Regions from separate parts of the Enterobacter sp. Taxon_2 genome, predicted to be linked through region 2. Evidence: predicted binding sites of a transcription regulator. Region 2 holds the regulator's gene; each other region holds the start of a gene.
The links. Region 2 encodes PurR, which represses purine synthesis genes. Its sites were predicted from a motif close to CANGCAAACGTTTGCNTG; they were not measured.
Positions count from the first base shown of each region.

Region 1: gcvT (glycine cleavage system aminomethyltransferase GcvT) is a predicted target of PurR. The motif match lies at 8,084-8,101, and genes of this name have one in related genera.
Region 3: cvpA (colicin V production protein) is a predicted target of PurR. The motif match lies at 6,733-6,750, and genes of this name have one in related genera.

Region 1 is NZ_CM178024.1:3,980,834-3,991,549, forward strand. Features, by position in the region: gene trhA (PAQR family membrane homeostasis protein TrhA) at 1-80, opposite strand, end outside; gene AC4IC4_RS18855 (MurR/RpiR family transcriptional regulator) at 346-1,077, shown strand; gene AC4IC4_RS18860 (6-phospho-beta-glucosidase) at 1,194-2,627, shown strand; gene AC4IC4_RS18865 (SDR family oxidoreductase) at 2,703-3,446, opposite strand; gene gcvP (aminomethyl-transferring glycine dehydrogenase) at 3,517-6,390, opposite strand; gene gcvH (glycine cleavage system protein GcvH) at 6,518-6,907, opposite strand; gene gcvT (glycine cleavage system aminomethyltransferase GcvT) at 6,931-8,025, opposite strand; gene ubiI (FAD-dependent 2-octaprenylphenol hydroxylase) at 8,423-9,625, opposite strand; gene ubiH (2-octaprenyl-6-methoxyphenyl hydroxylase) at 9,638-10,716, opposite strand, start outside.
Region 2 is NZ_CM178024.1:2,050,429-2,061,144, forward strand. Features, by position in the region: gene AC4IC4_RS09705 (FAD-NAD(P)-binding protein) at 1-124, opposite strand, end outside; tRNA gene AC4IC4_RS09710 (tRNA-Val) at 243-319, opposite strand; tRNA gene AC4IC4_RS09715 (tRNA-Val) at 324-400, opposite strand; gene mdtK (MdtK family multidrug efflux MATE transporter) at 554-1,927, opposite strand; gene AC4IC4_RS09725 (riboflavin synthase subunit alpha) at 2,153-2,794, shown strand; gene cfa (cyclopropane fatty acyl phospholipid synthase) at 2,826-3,974, opposite strand; gene punC (purine nucleoside transporter PunC) at 4,273-5,472, opposite strand; gene punR (DNA-binding transcriptional activator PunR) at 5,587-6,498, shown strand; gene purR (HTH-type transcriptional repressor PurR) at 6,516-7,541, opposite strand; gene cydH (cytochrome bd-I oxidase subunit CydH) at 7,839-7,928, shown strand; gene AC4IC4_RS09755 (MFS transporter) at 8,092-9,258, shown strand; gene sodB (superoxide dismutase [Fe]) at 9,297-9,878, opposite strand; gene AC4IC4_RS09765 (C40 family peptidase) at 10,001-10,716, opposite strand, start outside.
Region 3 is NZ_CM178024.1:3,420,415-3,431,130, reverse strand. Features, by position in the region: gene pdxB (4-phosphoerythronate dehydrogenase PdxB) at 1-908, shown strand, start outside; gene AC4IC4_RS16265 (aspartate-semialdehyde dehydrogenase) at 976-1,989, shown strand; gene truA (tRNA pseudouridine(38-40) synthase TruA) at 1,989-2,801, shown strand; gene AC4IC4_RS16255 (DedA family protein) at 2,830-3,489, shown strand; gene accD (acetyl-CoA carboxylase, carboxyltransferase subunit beta) at 3,644-4,549, shown strand; gene folC (bifunctional tetrahydrofolate synthase/dihydrofolate synthase) at 4,620-5,888, shown strand; gene dedD (cell division protein DedD) at 5,878-6,576, shown strand; gene cvpA (colicin V production protein) at 6,806-7,294, shown strand; gene purF (amidophosphoribosyltransferase) at 7,328-8,845, shown strand; gene AC4IC4_RS16225 (UbiX family flavin prenyltransferase) at 8,935-9,504, shown strand; gene argT (lysine/arginine/ornithine ABC transporter substrate-binding protein ArgT) at 9,796-10,578, shown strand.

The DNA.
Region 1 (10,716 bases), 1.9 Mb from region 2:
AGGCCAATGCCGTGGCTGATGCTGTTGGCTACTTCCTCAGCCAGCGAATATCCCTGTGCGATTAATGGTCTGCTCACCATACAAAACTCCGGGAAAACAAAAGATGATTATTCATCGCATAACTATGCTAACTGAGAATGATTCCAGTGAACACCTGTTAGCTAAAATAATTTCATTTCAAAATTTATACCTAAAAATCATAGATATAAAGAAATCTTTCACCTAACAATTGTTCACATAAAAATTTAATCATTATGAATCAAGAGCATAAAAATGGATCCTGCCGTCCGGGTGCATGTTATGATGTGACGATGAGGTCAGAATAAGAGTTATGCCATTGTGAGTATGTTCACCCACTCCGCCATTGCCAGTCTCAATAACCTGGAGATGATGGTCTACAACTATGTCATAAAAAATCGTGACAAAGTCATGTACATGACCATCCGCGAGCTGGCGGATGCGGCAGACGTCTCAACCACCACTATCCTGCGCTTTTGCCGCAAGCTTAACTGCGAAGGCTACTCGGAGTTTCGCGTACGCTTTAAGCTTTATCTTGAACAGAACGAGCCCCAGCAGGCGAACTTCGGTGCCAGCGAAATTATCAGCTTCTTTAAAAGCGTGAATAATGAAGAGTTCGACGCGTTATTAGATAATGCGGTCGATATTATTTTATCGTCAGAACGCATTATATTTGTCGGCGCAGGGACATCGGGTTCGCTGGCAAAATATGGCGCACGTTTCTTTTCTAATATCGGAAAATTCAGTAACCATATTGATGACCCTTATTTCCCGGTCACCAATGACATGGCGAAAAATGCGCTGGCGATTGTGCTCTCCGTCTCGGGTGAGACCGAGGAGATCCTGCGCTTCGCCAGCCAGTTCAGCCTGCATCACTGCAAAGTGCTCTCCATTACCAGCCATGAGCACTCGCGTCTCGCAAAGCTGGCGGACTTTAATCTCTCCTGGCATGTTCCTCAGACGCGTATTGCAGGCGTCTACGACATCACCACGCAAATTCCCGTCATTTATATTCTGGAGTCTCTGGGACGTAAACTGGCGAAGAAACTCACAGAATAAAACACCCTGTTTTTTTGATGTGACAAATCACATTATGCACACCTTGTTATATCGTGACATTTAATTTCGCTTTGCTAGACTCGATGCCAATAAGCCAATTATTGAGAATAGCAGCGATGAAAAAATTGACCTTACCAAAAGATTTTTTATGGGGCGGCGCGGTTGCGGCTCACCAGGTAGAAGGCGGCTGGAACAAAGGCGGTAAAGGGCCAAGCATTTGCGATGTATTGACCGGCGGCGCACACGGCGTGCCGCGCGAAATCACGCAGGACGTGGTGCCAGGGAAATATTATCCCAATCATGAGGCGATTGATTTCCACGGCCACTATAAAGAAGACATCAAGCTGTTTGCCGAGATGGGCTTCAAGTGTTTCCGCACCTCTATTGCCTGGACGCGTATCTTCCCGAACGGTGACGAAACGCAGCCAAACGAAGAGGGTCTGAAGTTTTACGACGACATGTTCGATGAGCTGCTGAAGTACAACATTGAACCGGTAATCACCCTCTCCCACTTCGAAATGCCGCTGCACCTGGTGAAGGAGTACGGTAGCTGGACCAACCGTAGAGTGGTCGATTTCTTTGTGCGCTTCGCGGAAGTGGTCTTTGAGCGCTACAAAAACAAGGTCAAATACTGGATGACCTTCAACGAAATCAACAACCAGCGTAACTGGCGCGCGCCGCTGTTCGGCTACTGCTGCTCGGGCGTGGTCTACACCGAATATGAAAATCCGGAAGAGACCATGTATCAGGTCCTGCACCACCAGTTTGTGGCCAGCGCCCTGGCGGTGAAAGCCGCGCGCCGCATCAACCCGGAGATGAAAGTCGGCTGCATGCTGGCGATGGTGGCGCTCTATCCGTTCTCCTGCAAACCGGAAGACGTGATGTTTGCCCAGGAATCGATGCGCGAGCGCTACGTCTTTACCGATGTCCAGCTGCGCGGCTACTACCCGTCCTACGTGCTGAACGAATGGGAGCGCCGTGGCTTCTCCATTAAAATGGAAGCGGATGACGAGCAGATCCTGCGTGAAGGCACCTGCGACTACCTGGGCTTCAGCTACTACATGACCAACGCGGTGAAGGCGGAAGGCGGTACCGGCGATGCCATTTCCGGTTTCGAAGGCAGCGTGCCGAACCCGCACGTGAAGGCCTCCGACTGGGGCTGGCAGATTGACCCGGTGGGCCTGCGTTATGCCCTGTGCGAACTGTACGAACGTTACCAGAAGCCGCTGTTTATCGTGGAAAACGGGTTCGGCGCTTACGATAAAGTCGAAGAAGACGGCAGCATCAACGATGACTATCGTATCGACTACCTGCGTGCCCACGTGGAAGAGATGATCAAAGCCGTGACGCACGATGGCGTGGATCTGATGGGCTATACGCCATGGGGCTGTATCGACTGCGTGTCGTTCACCACCGGCCAGTACAGCAAGCGCTACGGCTTTATCTATGTGAACAAGCACGACGACGGCACGGGCGACATGTCGCGTTCCCGTAAGAAGAGCTTCGAGTGGTATAAAGGGGTGATTGCCAGCAACGGCGAAGCGTTGTGATTTTTTGCCCGGTGGCGCTGCGCTTACCGGGCCTACTACTCGTGTAGGCCGGGTAAGGCGACGCCGCCACCCGGCTTATTTCCCGCCCGCCAGCTCTATAAAACTCCCCGTGACGTACGACGCCTTCTCGCTCAGCAGCCAGACAATCGCCTGCGCCACTTCTTCCGGCTGGCCGCCGCGCTGCATCGGCAGCAATGATTTCACGCGATCCACCCGCCCCGGCTCTCCGCCTGAGGCATGGATATCGGTATAGATCAGACCCGGACGGACGCAGTTAACGCGAATGCCCTGCGCCGCGACCTCAAGCGATAAACCCGTTGTCAGCGAATCCACCGCCCCCTTCGACGCGGCATAATCCACATATTCACCCGGCGCGCCCAGACGTGACGCCGCGGAAGAGACGTTCACTATCGCCCCACCCTTGCCGCCGTGTTTGAAGGACATGCGCTTTACCGCTTCCCGGCAGCAGAGGAAGTAGCCCGTGACGTTGGTCGCCAGGACGCGGTTAATGCGCTCAGCGGAGAGATTCTCGATAGTGGATTGCTCAAACAGAATCCCCGCATTATTGACCAGCGCGGTCAGCGGCTCACCTTCACGATCGAGGCTGTTAAACATCGCCAGCACCTGAGCTTCATCGCTGATGTCTGCACGGACGGTAAAGGCTTTACCGCCTGCATCCACAATCTGCCTGATGACGTCCGTCGCGGCTTTAATGTTGTGATGATAGTTCACCGCCACGGTGTAGCCTTCGCGAGCCAGCTGCAGCGCGGTGGCTTTACCGATGCCGCGGCTGGCGCCGGTGACCAGTGCAATTGCCATTCGCTTCTCCCAATAAAAAAGCCGGGTGGCGGCTTCGCCTTACCCGGCCTACGTTACTACTTCAGCACTATTACTGGTATTCGCTCATCGGCACGCAGGAACAGAACAGGTTACGGTCGCCGTAGACGTCATCAAGACGCTTCACGGTCGGCCAGTATTTGTTCGCCACGCCTGCCGGGAAGACCGCCAGCTCGCGGGAATAGCCGTGGTTCCACTCTGCCACCAGCTCGTGCTGGGTGTGCGGGGCGTTAACCAGCGGGTTATCTTCCAGCGTCCACTCGCCGTCCTGCACGCGGTCGATCTCCATGCGGATGGCCAGCATCGCGTCGATAAAGCGGTCCAGCTCGGCTTTGCTTTCAGATTCCGTTGGCTCCACCATCAGCGTGCCCGCAACCGGGAACGACATGGTTGGCGCGTGGAAGCCGTAGTCGATCAAACGCTTGGCGATATCCAGCTCGCTGATGCCGGTCTGCTCTTTCAGCGGACGAATATCGAGGATGCACTCGTGCGCCACGCGACCGTCACGGCCGGTATAGAGCACCGGGAAGGCGGACTTCAGGCGAGTTGCAATATAGTTAGCGTTCAGGATCGCCACCTGGCTCGCCTGCTTCAGCCCTTCCGCGCCCATCATGCGGATATACATCCAGCTGATTGGCAGGATAGAGGCGCTGCCGAACGGTGCCGCAGAGACCGCGCCCTGACGGGTCAGCATGCCTTCAATCTGCACCACGCTGTGGCCCGGCACAAACGGCGCCAGATGCGCTTTCACGCCGATAGGCCCCATGCCCGGGCCGCCACCGCCGTGCGGAATGCAGAAGGTTTTGTGCAGGTTCAGGTGCGACACGTCCGCGCCGATAAAGCCCGGCGAGGTAATGCCCACCTGAGCGTTCATGTTTGCGCCGTCGAGGTAAACCTGACCGCCGAACTGGTGCACGACTTCGCACACTTCACGGATGGTTTCTTCGTACACACCGTGGGTAGACGGGTAGGTCACCATGATGCAGGAGAGCTTGTCGCCCGCCTGCTCGGCTTTCGCACGCAGGTCGGCCAGATCGATGTTGCCGTTCTTATCGCACGCCACCACCACAACTTCCATGCCCGCCATCTGGGCAGAGGCCGGGTTGGTACCGTGGGCGGAGCTTGGGATCAGGCAGATATCGCGGTGACCTTCATTGCGGCTTTCGTGATAGTGACGGATCGCCAGCAGGCCCGCGTATTCGCCCTGCGCGCCGGAGTTCGGCTGCATGCAGAGCGCGTCGTAACCGGTCAATTTCACCAGCCAGTCGGAAAGCTGGTTGATCATCATGTGATAACCTTCCGCCTGCTCTGGCGGGCAGAACGGGTGCAGCTCGGAGAATTCTGGCCAGGTGATAGGGATCATCTCTGCTGCAGCGTTCAGCTTCATGGTGCAGGATCCCAGCGGGATCATCGCCTGGTTCAGCGCCAGATCCTTGCGCTCCAGAGAGTGCATGTAACGCATCATCTCGGTTTCGCTGTGATAGCGATTAAAGACCGGGTGCGTCAGGATGGCGTCGTTACGCAGCATGCTGTCCTGAATGGAGCGGCTGTCGAGCGCAACTTCTTTGTCGAGCGCATCAATGTCCAGACCGTGCGCGTCACCCAGCAGCACGCTGAACAGGTTCAGGATATCGTCACGGGTGGTGCTTTCATCCAGCGTAATGCCGACGGCGTTGTGAATGTCGCTGCGCAGGTTAATCTCTGCCGCATTCGCGCGCGCCAGCACGGCCGCTTTGTCCGCCACGTCCACGCACAGGGTATCGAAGTAGTGGGCGTGGCGCAGCTTAAGGCCTTTCTGCTGCAGACCGCAGGCCAGAATATCGGCCAGGCGGTGAATGCGGCTGGCAATGCGTTTCAGGCCTGCCGGGCCGTGGAACACGGCGTACAGGCTGGCGATGTTTGCCAGCAACACCTGTGAGGTACAGATGTTGGAGTTCGCTTTCTCGCGGCGGATATGCTGCTCGCGTGTTTGCATCGCCATGCGCAGCGCGGTGTTACCGGCAGCATCTTTGGAGACGCCGATAATACGGCCAGGCATGGAGCGTTTGAATTCATCTTTCGCGCCGAAGAACGCCGCGTGCGGGCCGCCGTAGCCCATCGGTACGCCGAAGCGTTGTGCGGAGCCGAATACGATATCTGCGCCCTGTTTACCCGGCGCCGTCAGCAGCACCAGCGCCATAAAATCGGCGGCAACACTGACAACCACTTTGCGGGATTTCAGCTCGGCAATCAGCGCGCCGTAGTCGTGAACTTCACCGGTGGTGCCCACCTGCTGCAGCAGCACGCCGAAGACGTCCTGATGATCCAGCACTTTGTCGGCGTCGTCGACGATCACGTCAAAGCCGAAGGTCTCTGCGCGAGTACGCACCACGTCCAGCGTCTGCGGATGCACGTCCGCCGCGACGAAGAAGCGGTTGGCATTTTTCAGCTTGCTCACGCGTTTTGCCATCGCCATCGCTTCGGCGGCGGCGGTCGCTTCATCCAGCAGAGAAGCAGAGGCGATATCCATGCCGGTCAGGTCCAGCGTCACTTGCTGGAAGTTCAGCAGCGCTTCCAGACGGCCCTGGGAAACTTCTGGCTGATACGGGGTGTAAGCGGTGTACCAGCCCGGGTTTTCCAGCATGTTGCGCAGGATAACCGGCGGCAGCTGCACGTTGGTATAGCCCATGCCAATGTAAGACTTATAGCGCTTATTCAGGCCGGCGATAGCCTTCAGCTCCGCCAGCGCGGCGAATTCCGTGGTAGCTTCCCCCACCTGAGGCGGCGTGGCAAGCTGGATGTCTTTTGGCACAATCTGGCCGATCAGTGCGTTTAATGAATCCGCGCCAACTGTCTTCAGCATCTCCTGCTGCTGCTGAGCATCCGGCCCAATGTGACGTTCAATGAAGGCGCCACGGTTTTCAAGCTGGCTTAAAGTCTGTGTCATGAGCGATGGTTCCTGAAACGTGCAGTGAATCGTAGTTATCTGTAACGCTGTTGCCCGGTGGCGCTAACGCTTACCGGGCCTACATTGAGCTGTAGGCCGGATAAGCCCAGCGCCATCCGGCACAACGTTATTCGTCTTCCAGTAGTGCTTCGTACGCGGTCGCATCCAGCAGCGCGGCAACCTGGGATTCGTCGCTGGCTTTGATCTTGAAGATCCAGCCGCCTTCATAAGGCTCGCTGTTCACCAGCTCTGGCGAATCGCTCAGCGCGTCGTTGACGGCAACGATTTCGCCGCTCAAAGGGGCGTAGATGTCAGAGGCCGCTTTTACGGACTCCGCCACGGCGCAGTCGTCGCCCGCGCTAACGGTCGTGCCCACGTCAGGCAGGTCAACAAACACCATGTCACCCAGCAACTCTTGCGCGTGCTCGGTGATCCCTACGGTGTAAGTGCCGTCCGCCTCTTTACGCAGCCACTCGTGTTCTTTGCTGTATTTCAGTTCTGCTGGCACATTGCTCATTGAAATTCTCCTGATAAAAATGATTAGGCGACCGGCTTACCGGCGCGAACAAAAATCGGTTTGGTTACGTTGACCGGCATTTCACGGTTGCGGATTTGCACCACCGCCGTTTCGCCAATCCCCGCCGGCACGCGTGCCAGTGCAATACTGTAGCCCAGCGTCGGTGAGAAGGTTCCGCTGGTGATCACGCCTTCGCGAGGATTGCCGTCAGCATCGGTAAAGCGCACCGGCAGTTCGCCGCGCAGCACGCCCTTCTCGGTCATCACCAGGCCCACCAGCTGTTCGGTGCCCTTCTCGCGCTGCATCTCCAGCGCTTCACGACCAATGAAGTCACGGTCAGCCGGTTCCCACGCGATGGTCCAGCCCATGTTGGCGGCCAGCGGAGAGACGCCTTCATCCATCTCCTGACCGTAAAGGTTCATCCCCGCTTCCAGACGCAGCGTATCGCGCGCGCCCAGGCCCGCAGGCTTCACGCCCGCTTCCACCAGCGCACGCCAGAAATCAGCGGCCTTCTCGTTTGGCATGGCAATTTCGTAGCCCGCTTCACCGGTGTAGCCGGTGGTGGCGATAAACAGATCGCCCGCCTGCACGCCGAAGAACGGCTTCATGCCAGCGGTGGCTTTACGCTGCTCGTCGTTAAACAGAGAGGCGGCTTTCGCCTGCGCGTTCGGCCCCTGCACGGCGATCAGCGACAGATCGTCACGGACGGTGATGTCGATGGCATAAGGTTCGGCGTGTTGGGTGATCCAGGAGAGGTCTTTTTCGCGGGTGGCGGAGTTTACAACGAGGCGGAAGAAATCTTCAGTGAAGTAATAGACGATAAGGTCATCAATCACGCCGCCCGAGGCATTCAGCATGCCGGTATAGAGCGCTTTACCCGGCGTCTTCAGTTTGGCGACGTCGTTTGCCAGCAGATAACGCAAAAACTCCCGGGTGCGGCTACCGTGCAGATCGACAATCGTCATGTGGGACACGTCGAACATACCGGCATCGGTGCGCACCGCGTGGTGCTCATCAATCTGCGAGCCGTAGTGCAGCGGCATCATCCAGCCATGGAAGTCCACCATGCGGGCGCCGCATAACACGTGTTGTTCGTACAAAGGAGTCTGTTGAGCCATCTTGTCCTCGTTGAAAAATTCACCGTGAAACCCGGTATCGGCACCGCGTTCGGGCACCGACGCAAACGTTCTCTTTTACCTGAACTTACCACCGAAACCGGCGGTTAACCATAAGGCAAAATGGGTCATCACATTAGCTTATGACCAAAAAACGCTAAAAAGCCTACAGAGTTATTCACTGGAAAAATGCGATTAACCCCGCACAAAATTAACAATGATCTAACAGGATTTAGCACATGGTGATATTTCGTGCGGAAAATCGGGCCGAATTTCCGTAACAAGAAAAACGCGACATTAGATTATCTAATGCGAAAAATGACGTGAAATTAGAATATTTCAAACGAGGGCATTTCCCCGGCGCAGAGGCCGGGAAAAGAAAGTGTGACAGGGGTCTAAATTAACGTAGCCAGTCCGGCAGGTCGTTAAGACCCATCGCCTGACGGAGGAGTTGAGGTTTGACGCCAGGAAGGGTATCGGCCAGCTTGAGGCCGATATCGCGCAGCAGTTTTTTCGCCGGATTCGCCCCGGCAAACAGCTCGCGGAAGCCCTGCATGCCCGCCAGCATCATCGCCGCACTGTGCTTGCGGCTGCGCTCGTAGCGGCGCAGATAGAGATGCTGCCCGATGTCCTTCCCTTCGCGATGCAGGCGACGCAACTCCTCGACCAGCTCCGCCGCGTCCATAAAGCCAAGGTTAACGCCCTGCCCGGCCAGCGGATGAATGGTATGCGCCGCATCCCCCACCAGCGCCAGACGGTGCGCGGCAAACTGACGCGCGTAGCGGCCGGTTAACGGGAACACCTGACGCTCGCTTTCAAGCGTGCACAGGCCAAGGCGGTTATCAAAGGCCACGCACAGCGCCTGGTTAAAGGCGTCCGGCGTTGCCTCCTGCATCTGCTGGGCTTTCTCCGGCACCAGGGACCAGACAATCGAGCACAGGTGCGGATCGGCAAGCGGCAGGAACGCCAGTATGCCGTCGTTGTGGAAAATCTGGCGCGCCACGCCGCCGTGCGGCTCTTCGGTGCGGATCGTCGCCACCAGCGCGTGATGACGATAGTCCCAGAAGGTCAGCGGGATATCGGCTTTATTACGCAGCCAGGAGTTGGCACCGTCAGCACCGACCACCAGACGCGCGGTCAGCATGTCGCCGCTCTGCAGGGTGATAAACGCCTCGTTTTCGCCCCACGCCACCTGCTGGATCTGCGCAGGCGCAATCAGGGTCACGTCGCTGCACTGCTGTGCTTTCTGCCACAGCGCGTGGTGGATCACCGCGTTTTCAACAATGTGACCCAGATGGCTATAGCCCATGCTTTCATCATCAAAAGCAATATGACCAAAGCTGTCTTTATCCCACACTTCCATGCCGTGATAGCAGCTGGCGCGCTGCGCCACAATATCTGACCAGACGCCAAGGTGCGTCAGCAATTTCTCGCTGGCGGCATTGATCGCCGAGACGCGGAGTTCCGGCGGGGCATCCGGGGCAACGGGCTGAGACTGCTTTTGCTCCAGCACAGCCACGCGCAGGCCGCTGCCCTGTAAACCACAGGCCAATGCCAGTCCGACCATTCCGCCGCCAACGATGGCGACATCAACATTTTGCACGGTGATAACTCCTTAACGCGCGACCCAACCCAGGGTCCGCTGCGCCAGCACGTCACGTGCCGGAATGAATAGTTCCATCGCCATCAGCCCGAGGTTGCGGCCCGCAACCAGCGGTGCCCAGCGATTGGCAAAAAGATGGACCAGACCATCGGTCACACCGATGGTGGCCTCTTTATCCGCCTGGCGGCGCTTCTGGTAATGGCTCAGCACCGAATACGCCCCGCAGTCTTTTTGCTCACCCCACGCCTGTGAAAGGGTTTCCGCCAGGCTCATGACGTCGCGTAAACCAAGGTTGAACCCTTGCCCCGCGATGGGGTGCAGCGTCTGCGCGGCATTACCGACAAGCGCCAGACGATGGGAGATGGACTGAGAGGCCGTAGTCAACGAAAGCGGGTAGACCGCCCGCTGGCCGGCATGGGTGATACGCCCCAGCCGCCAGCCAAAGGCTTTTTGCAGCTCGGTACAAAAACGTTCGTCTGACCAGGCCTTCACCTCTTCAGCTTTATCCTGCGGGTGACACCACACCAGGGAACAGCGCCCGTCCGACATCGGCAGCATCGCCAGCGGGCCATGCTGCGTAAAGCGCTCAAACGCCCTGCCGTCGTGGTCAGCTGCGGTAGCGACGTTCGCAATGACCGCCACTTGGCCGTAAGGCTGCTGGCGCCACTCCACGCCACACTGGGCGCCGAGCGACGAGCGCGAACCGTCCGCGGCGACCAGAAGCTGGCCTTCAAGGACGGTGCCGTTTTCCAGCGTCACGCTAACCGACGCCTCACTGCGGCTCACGCTGGCCACACGCGCCGGACAATGCAGCGTAACGCCCGGCGCGTCCTGAAGCAGGCGGAACAGACGCAATCCGACGTCATGCAGCTCAACAACCTGCCCAAGAGCATCAATACGATAATCCTGCGCGTCCAGGGTGACAAAGCCAGCATGGCCGCGATCGCTGACGTGAACGGTTTTAATTGCCGTGGCGCAGTCGGCAATGGCCTGCCAAATGCCAATGCGGGAAAGCTGCTGGCAGGTGCCCTGCGCGAGCGCAATGGCGCGGGCATCAAAACCGGGGTGGTTGGACGCCTCTGGCGCAACGG
Region 2 (10,716 bases):
TACCCACGCCCGCTTCATCACTTTGTTCAAAGACGGAGACCGAAAGCGGCTGCGGGTTTTTAAGAAGGGCGTAAAAGGTATAAATCCCTGTTGGGCCGGAACCGATAATGGCGATTTTCTTCATCGACGGTTGTCCTCTCTTTTTTCCATGAGAAAAGCGTAGCAGGAGAACAGTAATGAAAATGAAGGATTAGGAAAATTCAGGCTATCAGAAGAGGATTTGCACCATTTCAGGACTGAAATGGTGCGTCCGAGTGGACTCGAACCACCGACCCCCACCATGTCAAGGTGGTGCTCTAACCAACTGAGCTACGGACGCAGAATGGTGCGTTCAATTGGACTCGAACCAACGACCCCCACCATGTCAAGGTGGTGCTCTAACCAACTGAGCTATGAACGCAACGTGTTGTCGGTGACAACGGGGACGAATATTAGCGGCACAGCACCGAGGTGGCAAGAGGGAAAATGCAATTTTCTCTCTGATTTCACGCGATTGCTGTATTACCGCGCAAAGTGAAGAGAAAGTAGCCGCCGGGTGGCGGCTACTGCGTATTTAACGGGCAGCGCGTTGCAAAATGACCGTTGATGGCTGGCGCTGCAGGAAGCGCATGCGCATCATCATCATAATCGCCGCCGACGTCAGGCCGATGATAAAGCCCATCCAGAACCCCGCCGGTCCCATGCGGTCAACCACAAGGTCGGTCAGGGCCAGAATATAACCACACGGCAGACCCAGCACCCAGTAGGCGATGAAGGTGATAAAGAAAATGGAGCGCGTGTCTTTATAACCGCGCAGCACGCCGCTGCCAATCACCTGGATGGAGTCCGAAATCTGGTAAATCGCAGCCAGCAGCATCAGGTGCGATGCCAGCGTGACGACCTCCGGATTGTCGTTATAGAGCAGGGCAATCTGCTCGCGCAGCGCCACGGTGAAAAGCGCTGTGCAAATGGCCATGCAGACGCCGACGCCCAGTCCGGTCCGCGCGGCGGTTTGCGCATCGAGCGTCGAACCTTGTCCCAGGCGGAAGCCCACGCGAATCGTCACTGCCGCGGCCAGCGACATTGGCAGGACGAACATCAGGGAGCTGAAGTTCAGCGCAATCTGGTGCCCGGCCACGTTCACAATGCCCAGCGGGGAGACCAGCAGGGCAACCACGGCAAACAGGGTCACCTCAAAGAACAGCGCAAGGGCAATCGGCAACCCTAACTGCACCAGACGCGTCATGATGCTCCAGTCCGGCGTGCTGAATCTGTTCTCGTTGCGAATGTCGCGCATGGAGCGGGCGTGCTTCACGAAGGTAAGCATCGAGAAGAACATCACCCAGTAAACGGCTGCTGTCGCCACGCCGCAGCCGACGCCGCCCAGTTCCGGCATCCCGAAATGACCGTAGATAAAGATATAGTTAACCGGGATGTTGACCAGCAACCCGATAAAACCCATCACCATCCCGGGCTTGGTTTTCGCCAGACCTTCACACTGGTTACGCGCTACCTGGAAAAAGAGGTAGCCGGGCGCACCCCAAAGCAGGGCACGCAGATAGCCCACGGCTTTATCCGCCAGGGCCGGGTCAATGTTATGCATAGCGCGGATGATATGGCCCGCGTTCCAGAGCACGACCATGATCAGCACGGAGACAAACCCTGCCAGCCAGAACCCCTGACGGACCTGATGGGCAATGCGCTCGCGACGACCCGAGCCATTGAGCTGAGCGATAACAGGCGTGAGTGCGAGCAGCAGACCGTGGCCGAACAGGATGGCCGGAAGCCAGATTGACGTACCGATAGCCACGGCCGCCATATCGGTGGCGCTGTAGCCACCTGCCATTACCGTATCCACAAATCCCATTGCGGTCTGGGCCACTTGCGCGATGATCACTGGTATAGCCAGTGCCAATAACTGGCGCGCTTCATTCATGTACTTCTGCACGTGAACACCTTTATTTTGTAGTTATTTGAGAGACTAAAAAAGCCGCCGAAACGGGCAGCGAGAAGAAAATGCAGGGGGGTGCCAGCTATTGTAGCGGGCTTTAGCTATTTATCTAGTGAAAAAATCGCCAGAAAATGCGCTCCGCTGGCAACCTGTTTTTCCAACTGTTATTGTGGTGGGATTAAACGGTGTCACCACCGTCCGGAAAAAACAGGAGTTGTAAGCATGTTTACTGGTATTGTGCAGGGCACCGCCAAAGTGGTGTCCATTGATGAAAAACCTAATTTCCGTACTCATGTTGTTGAGCTGCCGGAATATATGCTTGAGGGCATTGAAACCGGTGCGTCGATTGCGCATAACGGCTGCTGCCTGACCGTGACCGAAATTAACGGCAACCAGATTAGCTTTGATTTAATGAAAGAGACGCTGCGCATCACCAACCTGGGCGAGCTGGCGGTGGGCGATACCGTCAACGTTGAACGCGCGGCGAAGTTCAGCGATGAGATTGGCGGCCACCTGATGTCCGGCCACATCATGACCACCGCTGAAGTGGCAAAAATCGTGACCTCGGAAAATAACCGTCAAATCTGGTTTAAAATGCAGGATCCGTCATTAATGAAATACATCCTCTATAAAGGATTTATTGGCATCGATGGGATTAGCCTGACGGTGGGGGAAGTGACGCCAACGCGTTTTTGCGTGCATTTAATTCCTGAAACGCTGCAGCGCACCACGCTGGGCACCAAAAAACTGGGGCATAGCGTGAATATCGAAATCGATCCGCAAACCCAGGCGGTGGTGGATACGGTTGAGCGCGTGCTGGCAGCAAAAGAAGCCGCAATAATAAAGACCACTGAAGAAGAATAAAAAATAACCCCGGATATCCGGGGTTATTTTTTTAGCGAGCGACACGCAGTCCGTGTTCAATCCCACGGCTGAATACCACCTGCCAGAGCTGAATATCCCGTGCGCGAAACGCCCCCGCGCAGGCATTCAGATAATAGCTAAACATCCGTTTGAATCGTTCAGAATAGTTGTCCGCAATCTCAGGCCAGGTCTCCTGAAAACGCGCATGCCATGCCATCAACGTGGTGTCGTAATCCGCGCCAAAGTTATGCCAGTCTTCCATCACAAAATGGGATTCGCTGGCGTTGGCAATCTGGCGAACGGACGGTAAACAGCCATTCGGAAAGATGTATTTATTGATCCACGGGTCAACGTTATTGTCGGTCCGCTTAGAGCCGATGGTGTGCAGCAGGAAGATGCCGTCCGGTTTCAGATTACGATCCACCACCTCAAAATAGGTGTCGTAGTTTTTCGGCCCGACGTGCTCGAACATGCCGACGGAAACGACCCGGTCAAACTGTTCATTCAGATCACGGTAATCCTGCAGCCGGATATCCACATCGAGACCCTGGCAGCGCTCCCGCGCCATTTTTTGCTGTTCCGCTGAAATCGTGACGCCCACTACGCTGACGCCATAGTGCTTCGCCATAAAATACGCCAGCCCACCCCAGCCGCAGCCGATATCCAGCACGCGCATGCCGGGCTGTAGCTGCAGCTTCTCGCTAATCAGACGCAGCTTTGCCTGCTGTGCTTCCTCAAGCGTCGACGCGTCTTTCCAGTAGGCGCAGGAGTACTGCATGAACGGGTCCAGCATACGGCTGAACAGGTCATTGCCGAGATCGTAATGCTCTTTGCCGACGATCCACGCGCGTTTTTTACTTTGCAGATTGAACAGTCGGGCAGAGGCGACACGCAGGGTGTCTTTCAGATTGCGCGGGAGTTGGTTTTCCAGACCGGCACGCAGCACGCTGGCAAAAAAGGTATCCAGACGTTCGCACTCCCACCAGCCGTCCATATAACTTTCTCCCAGGCCTAACGATCCCTCCCGCAATACGCGTTTAAAAAAGTCGGGATGTTTAACCTGAGGATCGGATGGCGATGATCCATTGATAGTGATGCCTGCTCGACCTAACAGTTCACTGACGATCCGGGACCAGTTATCGTCCGGAACGCTGACTTCTTCTATACACGATGAACTCATAGCTTCTCCATCACCCTGATGTGATCAGAACCTTCAAACAGCGTAGACGCTTTTTTTGGTTTGTGAGAAATCTCACGGTAAATACCGCGAGGCTAATATCCGACGTAGAACAGAGGAAGGGAGATAACCCTTGCCGAAATGCCTTCCATGGTAAAACGGGAGCACTCCGGCTCCCGTTAACACTTAATATTTATCGTATTTAATCGAACCAAATTTAGTATAGGCCTCAAAATTTGGTGATTCAATAGAAAATTGTTAGCAACCTAATCACTGAAATGTAACATGATTTCTGGCGCAATCAGGCATGCGAGGTTTCCACCTGAGCGCCGCTATCCTGCTCACGCTGCGCGGAGGCCTGCATGCGATAGCCCATCACCGCCAGCGCAACGGTGACCAGCATCACGCTGGTGGTGGTTAACAGTGGCGTCGCAATCAGCGCCGAGACCACCAGGCTTGCCAGGAAGCACAGACCCAACTGCAGGGTATTTTGCAGCGCGGCGGCGCGGCCTGTCGCCTGCGGGAACGGGCGTAACGCTTGTGCCACCACGATCGGGTAAATCGCCCCGTTCGCCACGGCCATGACGCAGAAGGGGATCAAAATTTCAGCCAGGCCCGCGCCCGGAATAAACCCGACGGCCCAGGTGCCGATGACGCTCAGCGCATACAGCACCAGCAGCCATGGCAGCATCTGCTGACCTTCCCATTTTTGCAGCGCCGCGCGACAGCCGTACCCGCCCACCAGGAAGGCGATAGTCTGCGGAACATAGCTCAAACCGATGGCCGCCGGGCTGTAGCCCATATCGTGCAGAATGAACGGCGAGCCGGTAAGCCACGCGAAGAAGCTGGCCGAACAGGCGGCGTAAATCAGGACATTGCCGCGATATGCTTTGGCGCTCAGCAGGGAGGTGAAGGTAATCGGCTTCGCATCCGCATGCGCCTCTTTTTTATGCGCGGGCTTAAGGGCAAACGCTGGCAGCATCAGCACCAGCGTGATGGCAAACAGCGTGGCAAAAATGGCCTGCCAGTCAAAGTGCGCGAGGATCCAGCTGCCCAGCAGCGGAGCCAGGGCAGGGGAAAGACCCACCAGCGGCATAATGGTGGCGAAAATACGGTTTGTGCGGTTAGCCGGATAGTAGTCGGTCACCAGTGCCTGCCAGGTCACCGCCGCAGCACAGACGCCCACGGCCTGAATAAAGCGCAGCACCAGCAGCCAGGTGGCATCGCGCACCCACAGCATCCCCAGGCAGCCCACGGCAAAAATGGCCAGACCCAGCAGCAGTACCGGTTTACGACCAAAGCGATCCGAGAGCGGTCCCCACAGCAGCTGCGCGAAAGCGAAACCGGCAAGGAACAGGCTCAGGCTGGCGCTGATGGCCGCCGCAGGGGTTTGCAAATCTTCCTGCATGGCGGCAAACGCGGGCAGGTACATGTCGGTGGCCAAAAAGCCCAGCACGCTTAAGCCGCCGAGCCAGACTAAAAATCCTTTCCTGGGTTGCATTCTCTTATTCTCCTGAGGAGGCAGGTGTACGTTGGCGCAGAGTGTAGGGAGTGCAAAGCCGCTTGTGAAACGCTAATATTTGGCGGGTGCATTCAAATTTTTTGCAGGCAGAAAATGTGGTCAGATTATTCTCTTGAAGTGGTCGATGCTGTCGCGCGTAACGGCAGCTTTAGCGGTGCAGCGCAGGAGTTGCACCGCGTCCCTTCGGCCATCAGCTACACGGTGCGTCAGCTGGAGGAGTGGCTGGCGGTTCCGCTGTTTGAGCGGCGCCATCGTGATGTGGAATTAACGCCCGCCGGGGCGTGGTTTTTGAAGGAAGGGCGTTCTGTTATCAAAAAAATGCAGATCACCCGCGAACAGTGTCAGCAGATCGCTAACGGCTGGCGGGGGCATCTTTCCATCGCGGTGGATAACATCGTTAAGCCGGAACGTACCCGGCAGATGATCGTCGATTTCTATCGTCATTTTTCAGATGTCGAGCTGCGGGTCTCGCAGGAGGTGTTCAACGGCGTCTGGGATGCGCTGGCGGACGGCAGGGCAGAGATGGCAATCGGGGCCACGCAGGCGATCCCGGTCGGGGGACGTTACGCCTTTCGCGATATGGGCATGCTGAGCTGGAAGTGCGTGGTGGCAAGCGATCATCCGCTGGCGGTGATGGAGGGGCCGCTCAGCGATGATACGCTGCGCAACTGGCCGTCGCTGGTGCTGGAGGATACCTCCCGTTCATTGCCCAAGCGTATCACCTGGCTTCTGGACAACCAGCGGCGGGTGGTAGCCCCTGACTGGGAATCGTCGGCGACGTGCCTCAGCGCCGGACTGTGCGTCGCGATGGTGCCCGTTCATTTCGCGCGTCCGCGCATCGATACCGGAGAGTGGGTTGAGCTGACGCTGGAGAATCCGTTCCCGGATGCGGCCTGCTGCCTGACCTGGCAGCAAAGTGATGTCTCGCCTGCGATGGCCTGGCTGCTGGATTATCTGGGAGACAGCGAAACGCTAAATCGGGAATGGTTACGGGAGCCAGCATAGCTGGCCCCGTAAAGCGATTAACGACGGTAATCGCGGAACGGACCGTCCGCAACGGAACGGCGTTCGATAAGACGCGGGTGAACTTCAATGGACTGCGACTCTTCACGTTTGTTGACGATCCTGTCCATCAGCATATTGAAGGCCGTTTCGCCCAGCGAATCTTTCGGCTGATGAATGGTGGTCAACGCTGGCGTGAAGAAACGCGCGTTACGCACGTTGTCATACCCGATCACGGAAATATCCTGCGGTACGCGCAGACCCAGCTCGTCGGCAGCGCAGAGCGCGCCCATTGCCATGATGTCACCCCCGCAGAAAACGGCGGTCGGACGGTGTGGCTGGGAGACGATCTGCTGCATTGCGCGGTAGCCCGACTCCGGCTCAAAGTCGCCCTGCACAATCCAGTTTTCCGGCACGTTGATCAGCGCTTCTTCCATCGCTTTCATAAAACCGGCCAGACGGCCCGCGCCGGTGTTGCGCTCCAGCGGACCGGGGATCACGCCAATCTCGCGGTGACCGCGTTCGATCAGATAACGACCGGCCATATAGCCGCCTTCAAAAGCGTTATCGATAACGGAATCAGTGAAATCCGCGCGCGCTTCACCCCAGTCCATGACCACCATGGGAATATGGCGATACTCTTCGAGCATCGACAGCACGGATTCCGGGTACTCGGAACACATTACCAGCAGGCCATCAACGCGCTTTTGCGCCATCATCGACAGGTAGGCGCGCTGTTTTTCAATGCTGTTCCACGCGTTGCCCAGAATCAGGGTATAACCTTTCTGGAAGCAGTTTTTCTCAACCGCTTCAATGATCTCGGCAAAATAGGCCGCTTCACTGCTGGTGGCCAGCAATCCAATGGACTTGGTGTGATTAACCTTGAGGCTGCGCGCAACCGCACTTGGCGAATAGTGCAGCTCTTTGATCGCTGCCCAGACGGCGTTGCGCGTCTCTTCCGCCACAAAGCGGGTTTTGTTAATTACATGTGATACGGTTGTAGTGGAAACGTTTGCGCGTTTTGCTACGTCTTTAATTGTTGCCATTAAATGTCACTCCAGACCATATCCTAAGCTCCTGAAAAACTTGAAGGTAAACGTTTGCCTTCTCTCACCCTTATCACGCAATCTTGAATTGCGGCACGCCGGGAAAACGACACGGGACGTCAGGAGGGGGTCAATGGCCGGTACGCTAATAAATTTAGCGTGGAATTTTGTCCTATCTTGATGAAAAGGGGAAGAGGTAAAGTGTTTATCAGCCTAAATCCAGGAAGATTTTTGACGTAAATTATGCAAAAATGAGCAGGCTCACTTTTCGTGGGGGGATTAAAAGGAGAAAAATTGATGAGTTCCGATCTGAAGTTTTCGCTGTTCACCACCGTTATTGTGCTGGCTCTGATTGTCGCGGCCGGTCTGACGGCTGCGCTGCACTGATTTACGCGGAGGGAGAGTCTTCTCCCTCCCGATCGACCCGATTGTTACTTCTCTGGCAAAAATCTTTTGCCATTTTGTTAACTTCTCATTTTTTGTGATTGATGTCATGCTTTCCGCTTCTTTGTTCTGTGTCACCACATGACACGGCATCCGGAGTTGACGCATGAAAATCAATTTTCCCCTGCTGGCCCTGGCGATTGGCGCTTTTGGGATTGGCACCACTGAATTCTCCCCGATGGGGTTACTGCCCGTCATCGCCCGCGGCGTGGACGTCTCGATCCCTGCGGCAGGGATGTTAATCAGCGCCTATGCTATCGGCGTGATGGTGGGGGCGCCGCTGATGACGCTTCTCCTTTCGCACCGCGCGCGCCGCAATGCGCTGATTTTCCTGATGGCGATTTTCACCCTGGGCAACGTGCTTTCGGCCATTGCGCCGGACTACACCACGCTGCTGCTGTCACGCATTCTGACCAGCCTTAACCACGGCGCGTTCTTCGGGCTGGGATCGGTCGTGGCTGCCAGCGTGGTGCCAAAACATAAGCAGGCCAGCGCCGTAGCCACCATGTTTATGGGGCTAACGATTGCTAACATTGGCGGGGTGCCTGCGGCAACCTGGTTGGGCGAGGTTATTGGCTGGCGGATGTCATTCCTGGCGACGGCTGGACTGGGCGTGGTCGCAATGGTGGCGTTGTTCTTCTCCCTGCCGAAAGGCAGCGCGGGTGAACGTCCTGACGTGCGCAGAGAGCTGTCGGTGCTGATGCGCCCGCAGGTGCTCTCCGCGCTGCTCACCACCGTGCTGGGGGCAGGGGCGATGTTTACCCTCTACACCTATATTTCACCGGTATTGCATGACATCACCCACGCAACGCCTCTCTTTGTGACCGCGATGCTGGTACTGATTGGCGTGGGCTTCTCGATTGGCAACTATCTCGGTGGGAAATTTGCCGACCGTTCCGTAAGCGGCACGCTGAAGGGCTTCTTAACCCTGCTGATTGTCATCATGATTGCCATTCCGTGGCTGGCGCGTAATGAGTTTGGCGCCGCGATCGCGATGGTCGTCTGGGGAGCCGCCACCTTTGCCGTGGTGCCGCCGCTGCAGATGCGCGTGATGCGTGTTGCGCATGAAGCGCCGGGCCTCTCATCGTCGGTCAACATCGGCGCCTTCAACCTGGGCAATGCGCTCGGTGCGGCGGCCGGTGGGGCCGTGATTTCAGGGGGACTGGGGTACAGCTTTGTGCCGGTGATGGGGGCGATTATTGCCGCGCTCGGCCTGCTGCTGGTGATGATGTCGGGTCGTAAACAGCCTGAAGCAGCCTGCGCTGCGGAATAAACCAAAAACGCAGAAGGGCGAACCCTTCTGCGTGTCTCTTACGCGGCGAAGTTCTTCGCCACAAAGTCCCAGTTAACCAGTGCCCAGAAGTGCTCCAGGTAGTTCGGGCGCGCGTTGCGGTAATCAATGTAGTAAGCGTGTTCCCATACGTCCACGGTCATCAGCGGCTTAGCGCTGGTGGTCAGCGGAGTGCCTGCGTTAGAGGTGGACACGATAGCCAGTTTGCCATCCGCCTCTTTAACCAGCCACGTCCAGCCCGAACCGAAGTTCTTGATGGCTGCATCGGTAAATTTCGCTTTGAAATCCGCGAAGCTGCCAAAGGCGGCGTTGATAGCGGTAGCCAGTTCACCGACAGGTTCGCCACCGGCGTTTGGCGCCAGGCAGTGCCAGTAGAAGGTGTGGTTCCACACCTGAGCCGCGTTGTTGAATACGCCACCCTCTGAACTGCGGACGATCTCTTCCAGCGTTTTGCCTTCAAAATCGGTGCCCTTGATCAGATTGTTCAGGTTAGTGACGTACGTCTGGTGATGCTTGCCGTAATGATATTCCAGGGTTTCCGCAGAAATATGCGGTGCCAGGGCGTCTTTTGCATACGGTAGTGCAGGTAATTCGAACGACATTGCTTCTCTCCTTATTGTATTTTGCGTTGCCAATAACCACACAGACAACAAGGACAGGATAGCAAATTGAAAGGGTATGCAAAAGAGGAACTTACCCTGCCACGGGTGTGGCAGGGCAGGGGTTAGCGAATGGTTTTCGGCGTCATCACGCGACGTGCGCCGACGTAATGGCGTACCCAGTAGTCTTCACTGAGAGAGGTGATCTGAATATCCTGGCCGCTACGCGGTGACTGGATGAATTTTCCGTTACCGACATAGACGCCGACGTGGTCAGCCGTGCCGCGACCCTGAGTGCGGAAGAACACCAGATCGCCGTTTTCCAGCTCACCGCGGTCAACCGGTGAGGCATCGCGCAGGTGGTACATCTCATTAGCGGTACGAGGAATGCGGAACTTGACCAGATCTTTATAGGCGTAATAGACGAGGCCGCTGCAGTCAAAGCCGGTACGCGGCGAGCTGCCACCCCAGTGATAGGGTTTGCCAATCTGCCCCATCAGTTTGTTCATCGCGGTTTTTTGCGCTTTCTGTACGCGCACCTTATGCACTTCCGCTATTTTCGTGACCTTCGTGCATTTCGCCTTGTGGCCTTTACGCGTGATGCATTTTTCAGTAACAAGGTTAGCGGCGGTTTGCGAAGCTTTACTTTTGGCGGAGTGGGCAGTACGGGAAGGTTTGGTTTTCGTCTTGCTGGAAGCGGTCTGTTTCGTCTGAGCCGGTGTTTTTTTCTTGTCGTTCTTAGCGGTGGTTTTTTTCTTACGTTCTGTGGCTTTCACCAGATGGTTTTTTTGTACAGCAGAATGCAGCGCCTGCTGAGAGGCGTTTGCCACTGGCGTGAAAG
Region 3 (10,716 bases), 1.4 Mb from region 2:
TGAAGCAGGCTGGAATCGGTTTTTCCGCCGCGCCGGGCTGTAACGCCATTGCCGTTGTGGAATACGTTTTCTCCTCGCTGCTGATGCTGGCCGAGCGCGACGGATTTGCGCTGAAGGACCGCACCGTGGGGATTGTTGGCGTGGGTAACGTCGGCGGACGCCTGCAAAAGCGTCTTGAAGCGTTAGGGATCCGCACGCTGCTGTGCGATCCGCCGCGCAAAGACAACGGTGATGACGGGGATTTCCGCTCGCTGGACGAGCTGGTCGAACAGTGCGATGTGCTGACTTTCCACACGCCGTTGTTTAAAGAGGGGCCATATAAGTCGCTGCATCTTGCTGACGAGGCGCTGATCCGTCGGCTGAAGGCTGGCACTATTCTGATAAATGCCTGCCGTGGCCCTGTGGTCGATAACGCTGCGCTGCTGACATGTCTGAATGAAGGACAAGACCTCAGCGTGGTGCTGGACGTCTGGGAGCCGGAGCCGGATCTCAACGTTGAGTTGCTTAACAAGGTGGACGTGGGCACAGCGCATATCGCCGGTTATACCCTTGAGGGGAAAGCGCGCGGCACGACGCAGGTCTTCGAGGCCTACAGCGCTTTTATCGGCCATCCGCAGCAGGTGGCGCTGGATACCTTACTCCCCGCGCCTGAATTTGGCCGCATTACCCTGCACGGTCCGCTCGATCAGGCAACGCTGAAAAGGCTGGTGCATTTGGTGTATGATGTGCGCCGCGATGATGCGCTGCTGCGTAAAGTGGCGGGGATCCCGGGTGAGTTTGATAAGCTGCGCAAGAACTATGTTGAGCGCCGCGAGTGGTCTTCCCTGTATGTGATGTGCGACGACGCGTCGGCGGCGACGCTTCTGCATAAGCTGGGGTTTAACGCCGTTCATCATCCGGCACGTTAATGTCTTCTTAATGCTCCCTGTCGGATACTCCGACAGGGACGCTTTTTTATTTCTGGAGTAAACCACCATGTCTGAAGGCTGGAACATTGCCATTTTAGGTGCCACGGGTGCCGTGGGCGAAGCCCTGCTCGAAACCCTTGCTGAGCGTCAGTTCCCGGTGGGCGATATCTATGCGCTGGCGCGTACCGACAGTGCAGGTGAGCATCTGCGTTTTAACAGTAAATCCGTGATGGTCCAGGACGCGGCAGCATTCGACTGGACCCAGGCGCAGCTGGCGTTTTTCGCTGCGGGCGCTGAAGCCACTGCTGCGTACGTTGAAGAGGCGACCAATGCAGGCTGCCTGGTGATCGACCTGAGCGGCCTGTTCTCGATGGAGCCGGATGTGCCGCTGGTGGTGCCGGACGTGAACCCGTTTGTGCTGGCTGACTACCGCAACCGTAACGTCATTGCGGTGCCGAACAGCCTGACCAGCCAGCTGCTGACTGCCCTGAAACCGCTGATCGACGACGGCGGCCTGTCGCGCATTACCGTCACCAGCCTGCTGTCCGCGTCCGCGAACGGTAAAAAGGCCGTTGACGCGCTGGCCGGGCAGAGCGCGAAGCTGCTGAACGGTATCCCGATTGATGAAGATGATTTCTTTGGCCGCCAGCTGGCGTTCAACATGCTGCCGCTGCTGCCGGACCGCGAGGGTTCCGTGCGCGAAGAGCGTCGTATCGTCGATGAGGTGCGTAAGATTTTGCAGGACGATGGCCTGATGATCTCTGCGAACGTTGTGCAGTCCCCGGTCTTTTACGGCCACGCGCAGATGGTCGGCTTTGAAGCGCTGCGTCCGCTGGCAGCAGAAGAGGCGCGCGATGCGTTTGGCCGCGGTGAAGACATCGTGCTCTCTGAAGAGAGCGAGTTCCCGACCCAGGTGGGCGATGCCACCGGCAGCGCGCATCTTTCCGTTGGCTGCGTGCGTAACGATTACGGCATGCCGGAACAGGTTCAGTTCTGGTCCGTTGCCGACAACGTTCGCTTTGGCGGCGCGCTGATGGCGGTCAAAATTGCTGAAAAACTGGTGCAGGAGTACCTGTACTGATGTCAGAAGTGGAACAAAAGCCGGTCCATAGAATTGCCCTCGGCATTGAGTACGACGGCAGTAAGTATTATGGCTGGCAGCGTCAGAACGAGGTGCGCAGCGTCCAGGAGAAGCTGGAAAAAGCGCTCTCTCAGGTGGCAAACGAGCCGATTAACGTCCTGTGCGCAGGACGTACGGACGCGGGTGTTCACGGTACGGGGCAGGTCGTGCACTTTGAAACCACCGCCGTGCGTAAGGATGCCGCCTGGACCCTGGGTGTAAATGCGAATTTGCCTGGTGACATTGCGGTGCGTTGGGTAAAAGCTGTGCCGGATGATTTTCACGCGCGTTTCAGCGCCACGGCGCGTCGCTACCGTTATGTCATCTACAACCAGCGCCTGCGTCCGGCGGTGTTAAGCCAGGGCGTGACGCATTTTTATGAACCGCTTGATGCTGAACGTATGCATCGCGCGGCGCAGTGTCTGATTGGTGAAAATGACTTTACGTCGTTTCGTGCGGTGCAGTGTCAGTCCCGCACGCCGTGGCGAAACGTCATGCACATAAACGTCAGCCGTTTTGGCGCGTATGTGGTGGTGGATATCAAAGCCAATGCCTTTGTACATCATATGGTTCGGAATATTGTGGGCAGCCTGATGGAAGTGGGCGCCGGACACCAGCCGGAGAGCTGGATTGCAGACCTGCTGGCAGCGAAGGACAGAACGCTTGCGGCAGCTACGGCGAAAGCGGAAGGGTTGTATCTGGTCTCGGTAGACTATCCGGATCGGTTTGACCTGCCGAAACCGCCAATGGGCCCGCTTTTTTTAGCGGACTAAACAAAGGTGCAATTAGGGCTTAGACAATATGGACGTAATTCGTTTTTTGATTGATTTCATCCTGCATATTGATGTTCACCTGGCGGAGCTGGTCGCGCAGTATGGCGTCTGGGTTTACGCTATTCTGTTCCTCATTCTGTTTTGTGAAACCGGTCTGGTCGTTACCCCATTCCTGCCAGGGGATTCCCTGCTGTTCGTTGCCGGCGCGCTATCGGCGTTACCCACTAACGATCTGAACGTGCATCTTATGGTGGTGCTGATGGTGATTGCCGCTATTGTCGGTGATGCGGTCAACTACACGATTGGACGCGTATTCGGTGAGCGGCTGTTCAGCAATCCGGATTCAAAAATTTTCCGCCGCAGCTATTTAGACAAAACCCATGCGTTTTATGAACGCCATGGCGGAAAAACCATTATCCTTGCGCGCTTTGTGCCTATTGTGCGCACATTTGCACCGTTTGTGGCGGGAATGGGACATATGTCCTATCGTCATTTTGCCATGTATAACGTCGTGGGGGCGCTGCTGTGGGTACTGCTGTTTACCTATGCAGGCTACCTGTTTGGCGATCTCCCGGTGGTTCAGGAAAATCTTAAGTTACTGATTGTAGCGATTATTGTGCTTTCCGTACTGCCGGGCGTTATCGAAATTATTCGTCATAAACGTGCGGCGGCAAAACAAGCGAAGTAAATGCACGCTGGCGGTTCGACCACTTTTTTATCCAAAGTTTCGGGCTGTTATGTTTTAATGTGCAACATTCATGGTCTGTTGGAGGCAAAAATGGCATTATTCGCCTCTTATAGCAAAACTGGCAAACGACCAGGTTCAGGCAGAAAGGTTATCAATGAGCTGGATTGAACGAATTAAAAGTAACATTACCCCAACGCGTAAAGCGAGCATTCCTGAAGGGGTATGGACGAAGTGTGATAGCTGCGGTCAGGTTCTGTATCGCGCAGAGCTGGAGCGCAACCTTGAGGTGTGTCCGAAGTGTGACCACCATATGCGTATGTCGGCGCGCAACCGCCTGCATAGCCTGCTGGACGAAGGCTCTCTGGTAGAGCTGGGTAGCGAACTCGAGCCAAAAGACGTGCTGAAGTTCCGCGATTCCAAAAAATACAAAGATCGTCTGGCCTCTGCACAGAAAGAGACTGGCGAGAAAGACGCGCTGATCGTCATGAAAGGCACCCTGCATGAGATGCCGGTTGTTGCCGCTGCGTTTGAGTTCTCCTTTATGGGCGGCTCAATGGGCTCTGTGGTCGGTGCGCGCTTCGTGCGTGCCGTTGAGCAGGCGCTGGAAGACAACTGTCCGCTGATCTGCTTCTCTGCCTCCGGCGGTGCGCGTATGCAGGAAGCGTTGATGTCACTGATGCAGATGGCGAAAACCTCTGCTGCGCTGGCGAAGATGCAGGAGCGCGGTCTGCCGTATATCTCCGTGCTGACCGACCCAACCATGGGCGGCGTCTCCGCGAGCTTCGCAATGCTGGGCGATCTGAACATCGCTGAGCCAAAAGCGCTGATCGGCTTTGCGGGTCCTCGCGTTATTGAGCAGACCGTTCGTGAAAAACTGCCGCCGGGCTTCCAGCGCAGTGAGTTCCTCATCGAGAAAGGCGCCATCGACATGATCGTCCGCCGTCCGGAAATGCGCCTGAAGCTGGCGAGCATCCTGGCGAAGCTGATGAATCTGCCAGCGCCGAACCCGGATGAGCCGCGCGAAGGCGTGGTGGTACCGGATCAGGAACCCGAGGCCTGATAACTGAAAAGGGCAGGGCCGGTTGGCGCTGCCCTTTTGCTTTCTAATCTGTTAATGACAACCGGGCATTATGGAAAATAAAAGCATTCCCCAAGCCACGTCGCCCCTGGCCGCGTGGCTTTCTTATCTGGAAAACCTGCACAGTAAAACCATCGATATGGGGCTTGAGCGCGTAAGCCAGGTCGCCGCGCGTCTTGATGTGCTCAAACCGGCACCTTTCGTGTTCACCGTCGCGGGGACCAACGGTAAAGGCACGACCTGCCGCACGTTGGAATCTGTCCTGATGGCCGCAGGTTACAAAGTTGGCGTGTACAGCTCGCCACACCTGGTCCGCTACACCGAGCGCGTTCGTGTGCAGAACCGCGAACTGCCGGAATCGGCGCATACGGCGTCGTTCGCGGAAATTGAAGCCGCACGCGGTGAGATCTCATTAACCTATTTTGAATACGGCACCCTGTCGGCGCTGTGGCTGTTCAAACAGGCGCAGCTGGATGTGGTGATTCTTGAGGTTGGCCTCGGCGGACGTCTTGATGCGACCAATATGGTGGATGCGGACGTGGCGGTGGTCACCAGCATCGCGCTGGACCATATCGACTGGCTGGGACCGGATCGTGAAAGTATTGGCCGCGAGAAGGCCGGTATTTTCCGCGCAAATAAGCCCGCGGTGGTTGGCGAGCCGGATATGCCGCATACCATTGCTGACGTGGCGAACGAGAAGGGCGCGCGTCTGCTGCGCCGCGACGTTGACTGGCAGTACGAGGTCCAGGATAACGGCTGGCGCTTTAGCGACGCGCAGGGCGCGCTCGACAACCTGCCGTTGCCGCAGGTACCGCAGCCGAACGCAGCAACCGCGCTGGCGGCACTGCGCGCCAGTGGCCTCACGGTCAGCGAGCAGGCGATCCGCGACGGCATTAAGAATGCGCTGTTGCCCGGGCGTTTCCAGATCGTCAGCGAGTCACCGCGCCTGATTCTGGACGTGGCGCATAACCCCCATGCGGCGGCGTATCTCGCGGGACGTCTCAATTCGTTACCAAAAACCGGGCGCGTGCTGGCGGTTATCGGTATGCTTCATGATAAAGATATCGGCGGGACGCTGGCCTGCATGGAGAGTGTGGTCGATAGCTGGTATTGTGCTCCTCTGGAGGGGCCGCGCGGCGCGACGGCTGAGCAACTGATGGAACATCTCGGCAAAGGCGCAATCTACAGTAGCGTGGCTCAGGCCTGGCATGCCGCGATGGCGGATGCTAAACCAGAAGATACCGTGCTGGTGTGTGGGTCATTCCACACTGTGGCACATGTCATGGAAGTGATGGACGCGGGGAGAACCGGTGGCGAGTAAGTTTCAGAACCGTTTAACAGGAACCATTGTGCTGGTCGCGCTCGGGGTGATTATTCTCCCGGGTCTGCTCGACGGGCAGAAAAAGCATTATCAGGATGAGTTTGCCGCTATTCCGCTGGTGCCGAAACCGGGTGACCGCGATGAGCCGGATATGCTGCCCGCGGCGACGCAGGCGCTGCCTGCTCAGCCGCCGGAAGGGGCGGCGGAAGAGGTGCGTGCAGGCGATGCCGCCGCACCATCGCTCGATCCGTCTCGCCTGGCGGCAGCGAGCAACAGCGATATCGATCCGGTGCCGGTCGAGCAGCCTAAACCGGTTGAAAAACCGAAACCGGTTGAGAAGCCGCAGCCGAAACCGCAGCGGGATAAAGCCGCAGAACAGCTAGCCGCGGCGTCAGAGACACCTCCGCCAGCAAAACCGGCGCAGCAGGATGCCGCCGCCCCAACGGGTAAGGCCTACGTGGTGCAGCTTGGTGCGCTGAAAAACGCCGATAAGGTCAACGAGGTCGTGAGCAAACTGCGCAGTGCGGGATATCGTGTTTACACTTCACCTTCCACGCCGGTGCAGGGTAAAATTACCCGTATCCTCGTGGGGCCAGAAGCGTCTAAAGATAAGCTTAAAGGTTCGCTCGGTGAGCTGAAGCAGATCTCCGGCCTGAGCGGTGTGGTGATGGGCTACAGCGCGAACTGATAAGATCTTACCCATCCCCGGAATGGTTTGCTCCCTCTCCCTTGAGGGAGAGGGTTGGGGTGAGGGGGGAGCAGACGTCCACAGAGACGTCAAATGGACCGTGGCGTTGAACATTTTTTCAGCGCCTTTTTTATTTACGCGCGGGAAGGAAATCCCTACGCAAACGTTTTCTTTTTCTGTTAGAATTCGCCCCGAACTGGATGACAGGGCGTTAAATCGTGGGACACATATGGTCTGGATTGATTACGCCATCATTGCGGTGATTGGTTTTTCCTGTCTGGTTAGCCTGATCCGTGGCTTTGTTCGTGAAGCGTTATCGCTGGTGACATGGGGTTGTGCTTTCTTTGTTGCCAGTCATTACTACACTTACCTGTCTGTCTGGTTCACGGGCTTTGAAGATGAACTGGTCCGAAATGGAATCGCTATCGCGGTGCTGTTTATCGCAACGCTGATTGTCGGCGCTATCGTGAATTACGTGATAGGTCAGCTGGTCGAGAAAACCGGTCTGTCAGGAACGGACAGGGTGCTCGGGATCTGTTTCGGGGCATTACGAGGCGTGCTGATTGTGGCCGCGATCCTGTTCTTCCTGGATACCTTCACCGGGTTCTCCAAAAGCGAAGACTGGCAAAAATCGCAGCTCATTCCAGAGTTCAGCTTCATCATCAGATGGTTCTTTGACTATCTGCAAAGCTCGTCAAGTTTTTTGCCCAGGGCATAAACCCTGAGATGTGGCTTAACGAGGAAAAGACGAATGTGCGGTATTGTCGGTATCGCCGGTTTCATGCCGGTAAACCAGTCGATTTATGACGCGTTAACGGTGCTTCAGCACCGTGGGCAGGATGCTGCGGGTATCATTACCATTGATGCAAACAACTGCTTCCGTTTACGCAAGGCGAATGGCCTGGTAAACGATGTGTTTGAAGCCCGCCATATGCAGCGTCTGCAAGGTAATATGGGGATCGGTCACGTTCGTTATCCTACTGCTGGCAGTTCCAGCGCCTCTGAGGCACAGCCTTTCTACGTCAACTCACCGTATGGCATTACCCTTGCTCATAACGGCAACCTGACCAACGCGCATGAGCTGCGTAAAAAGCTGTTCGAAGAGAAACGTCGCCACATTAACACCACCTCTGATTCTGAAATCCTGCTCAATGTGTTCGCCAGCGAGCTGGATAACTTCCGTCACTATCCGCTGGAAGCAGACAACATTTTTGCCGCGATTGCCGCGACAAACCGTCAGATCCGCGGCGCGTACGCCTGCGTTGCGATGATCATCGGTCACGGTATGGTCGCCTTCCGCGATCCTAACGGCATTCGTCCGCTGGTGCTCGGCAAGCGCGACCTCGGCGATGGCCGTACCGAATATATGGTTGCCTCTGAGAGCGTGGCGCTGGATACCCTGGGCTTCGAATTCCTGCGTGACGTTGCGCCGGGCGAAGCGGTCTACATCACCGAGAAGGGCCAGCTGTTTACCCGCCAGTGTGCCGACAACCCGGTCAGCAACCCGTGCCTGTTTGAATACGTTTACTTTGCCCGTCCGGATTCCTTCATCGACAAGATTTCCGTCTACAGCGCGCGCGTCAACATGGGCACCAAGCTGGGCGAGAAGATTGCCCGCGAGTGGGACGATCTCGACATCGACGTGGTGATTCCTATCCCGGAGACCTCCTGCGATATCGCGCTGGAGATCGCCCGCATTCTGGACAAGCCATACCGTCAGGGCTTCGTGAAGAACCGCTACGTTGGCCGCACCTTTATCATGCCGGGGCAGCACCTGCGTCGTAAGTCCGTGCGCCGCAAGCTGAACGCCAACCGCGCGGAATTCCGCGACAAGAACGTTCTGCTGGTGGATGACTCCATCGTTCGCGGCACCACCTCTGAACAGATTATCGAGATGGCGCGCGAAGCGGGTGCGAAGAAAGTCTATCTGGCCTCTGCTGCGCCGGAGATTCGCTTCCCGAACGTGTACGGCATCGATATGCCAACCGCCAACGAGCTGATCGCTCACGGGCGTGAAGTGGATGAAATTCGCCAAATCATCGGCGCTGACGGCCTGATTTTCCAGGATCTGAACGATCTCATCGACGCGGTGCGTGCCGAGAACCCGGAAATTCAGCAGTTTGAATGCTCCGTGTTCAACGGTATTTATGTGACCAAAGACGTTGACCAGCAGTACCTCGACTATCTTGATTCGCTGCGCAACGACGATGCGAAAGCCGTCCAGATGCAGAACGATCTCGAAAGTTTAGAGATGCACAACGAAGGTTGATGCTCCGGCAGGTGAGGGCGAATGCCCTCACTTGCAACTCCCCGCAAAATCCTGCACAGTCTGCCCTGAAATCAGTAAGGGCGAAAATCATGAAACGACTCATTGTTGGGCTCAGCGGTGCCAGCGGCGCGATTTACGGCGTACGTCTGTTACAGGTTCTGCGTAACGTGGCGGAAGTCGAGACCCATCTGGTGATGAGCCAGGCGGCGCGTCAGACCCTCTCTCTGGAAACCGATCTCTCCCTGCGCGATGTTCAGGCACTGGCGGACGTGGTTCACGATGCCCGTGATATCGCCGCCAGCATCTCCTCAGGCTCGTTTAAAACGGCCGGCATGGTTATCCTGCCCTGTTCCATTAAAACGCTCTCCGGCATTGTGAACAGCTATACCGATACCCTGGTAACGCGCGCGGCGGATGTGGTGCTGAAGGAGCGTCGTCCTCTGGTGCTCTGCGTGCGGGAAACGCCGCTGCACCTTGGCCACCTGCGTTTGATGACCCAGGCCGCGGAGCTGGGAGCCATCATCATGCCGCCGGTACCGGCGTTCTACCATCGCCCGCAAACGCTGGATGACGTGATTAATCAGACCGTTAACCGCGTGCTGGATCAGTTTGACATCGACCTGCCTGACGATCTCTTCACCCGCTGGCAGGGGGCCTGAATCTGTGCACAAACCAGGTGCATGAAAAGACAAGTTGCCCTGTTTCAGGGCAATTATGCAACGGCGATCATATCCTCGACATTTAATTCGTTTTTTCCCTTTTTCTCACTCCGGTTCGTTCGGCAGACCTGCTATCTTTCACCATTAAGGCAGTATCGCAACGTTTTATTAACATATTTAACGTCGAAGTTTTGACCAGACGGCAATGTGGCATAAGACCTGCAAGATGAAGCCTGCAACACAACACACAACACAATACATAATAAAATCACGGTACTTGAGGGTAAATGTATGAAGAAGACGGTTCTGGCTCTGTCTTTGCTCGTGGGGTTAAGTGCGGCAGCAGGTAGCTACGCAGCGCTTCCACAGACGGTTCGTATCGGTACTGACGCAACCTACGCGCCATTCTCTTCCAAGGATGCGAAAGGTGATTTCGTGGGGTTTGATATCGATCTGGGAAATGAAATGTGCAAACGCATTGCGGTGAAATGCACATGGGTGGGCAGCGACTTTGACGCGTTAATCCCGTCGCTGAAAGCCAAGAAAATCGACGCCATTATCTCTTCTCTCTCCATCACCGAAAAACGCCAGCAGGAGATTGCCTTCTCTGACAAGCTCTACGCCGCGGATTCTCGCCTGATTGCGCCAAAAGGCTCCCCGATTAAGCCAACCATCGACTCGCTGAAAGGCAAGCATGTTGGCGTGCTTCAGGGATCGACCCAGGAAGGTTATGCCAATGCCACCTGGCGTGAGAAGGGTGTAGACGTGGTGGCTTACCAGAACCAGGATCTGATCTACTCTGACCTGGCGGCAGGCCGTCTGGATGCGGCATTCCAGGATGAAGTCGCCGCGAGCGAAGGCTTCCTGAAACAGCCTGCGGGGAAAGACTACGCGTTTGCGGGCCCGTCGGTGAAAGACAAAAAATACTTTGGTGACGGCACCGGTATTGGCCTGCGTAAGGATGATACCGAGCTGAAAGCCGCCTTCGACAAAGCCTTTGCAGAGCTGCGTAAAGACGGTACTTACGACAAACTGGCGAAGAAATACTTCGACTTCAACGTATACGGTGAATAATACCTGGCGCTAACGCACCGGAAAGGTGCATTACGGGAACGGTTGACCCAATGCGGTGCGCGCGTTGCACCGTATTGGATCGCTTTGTGCATACTTACGCATTTATAATGCAAAAATTCCCGCCTGAAGGGCATTAGT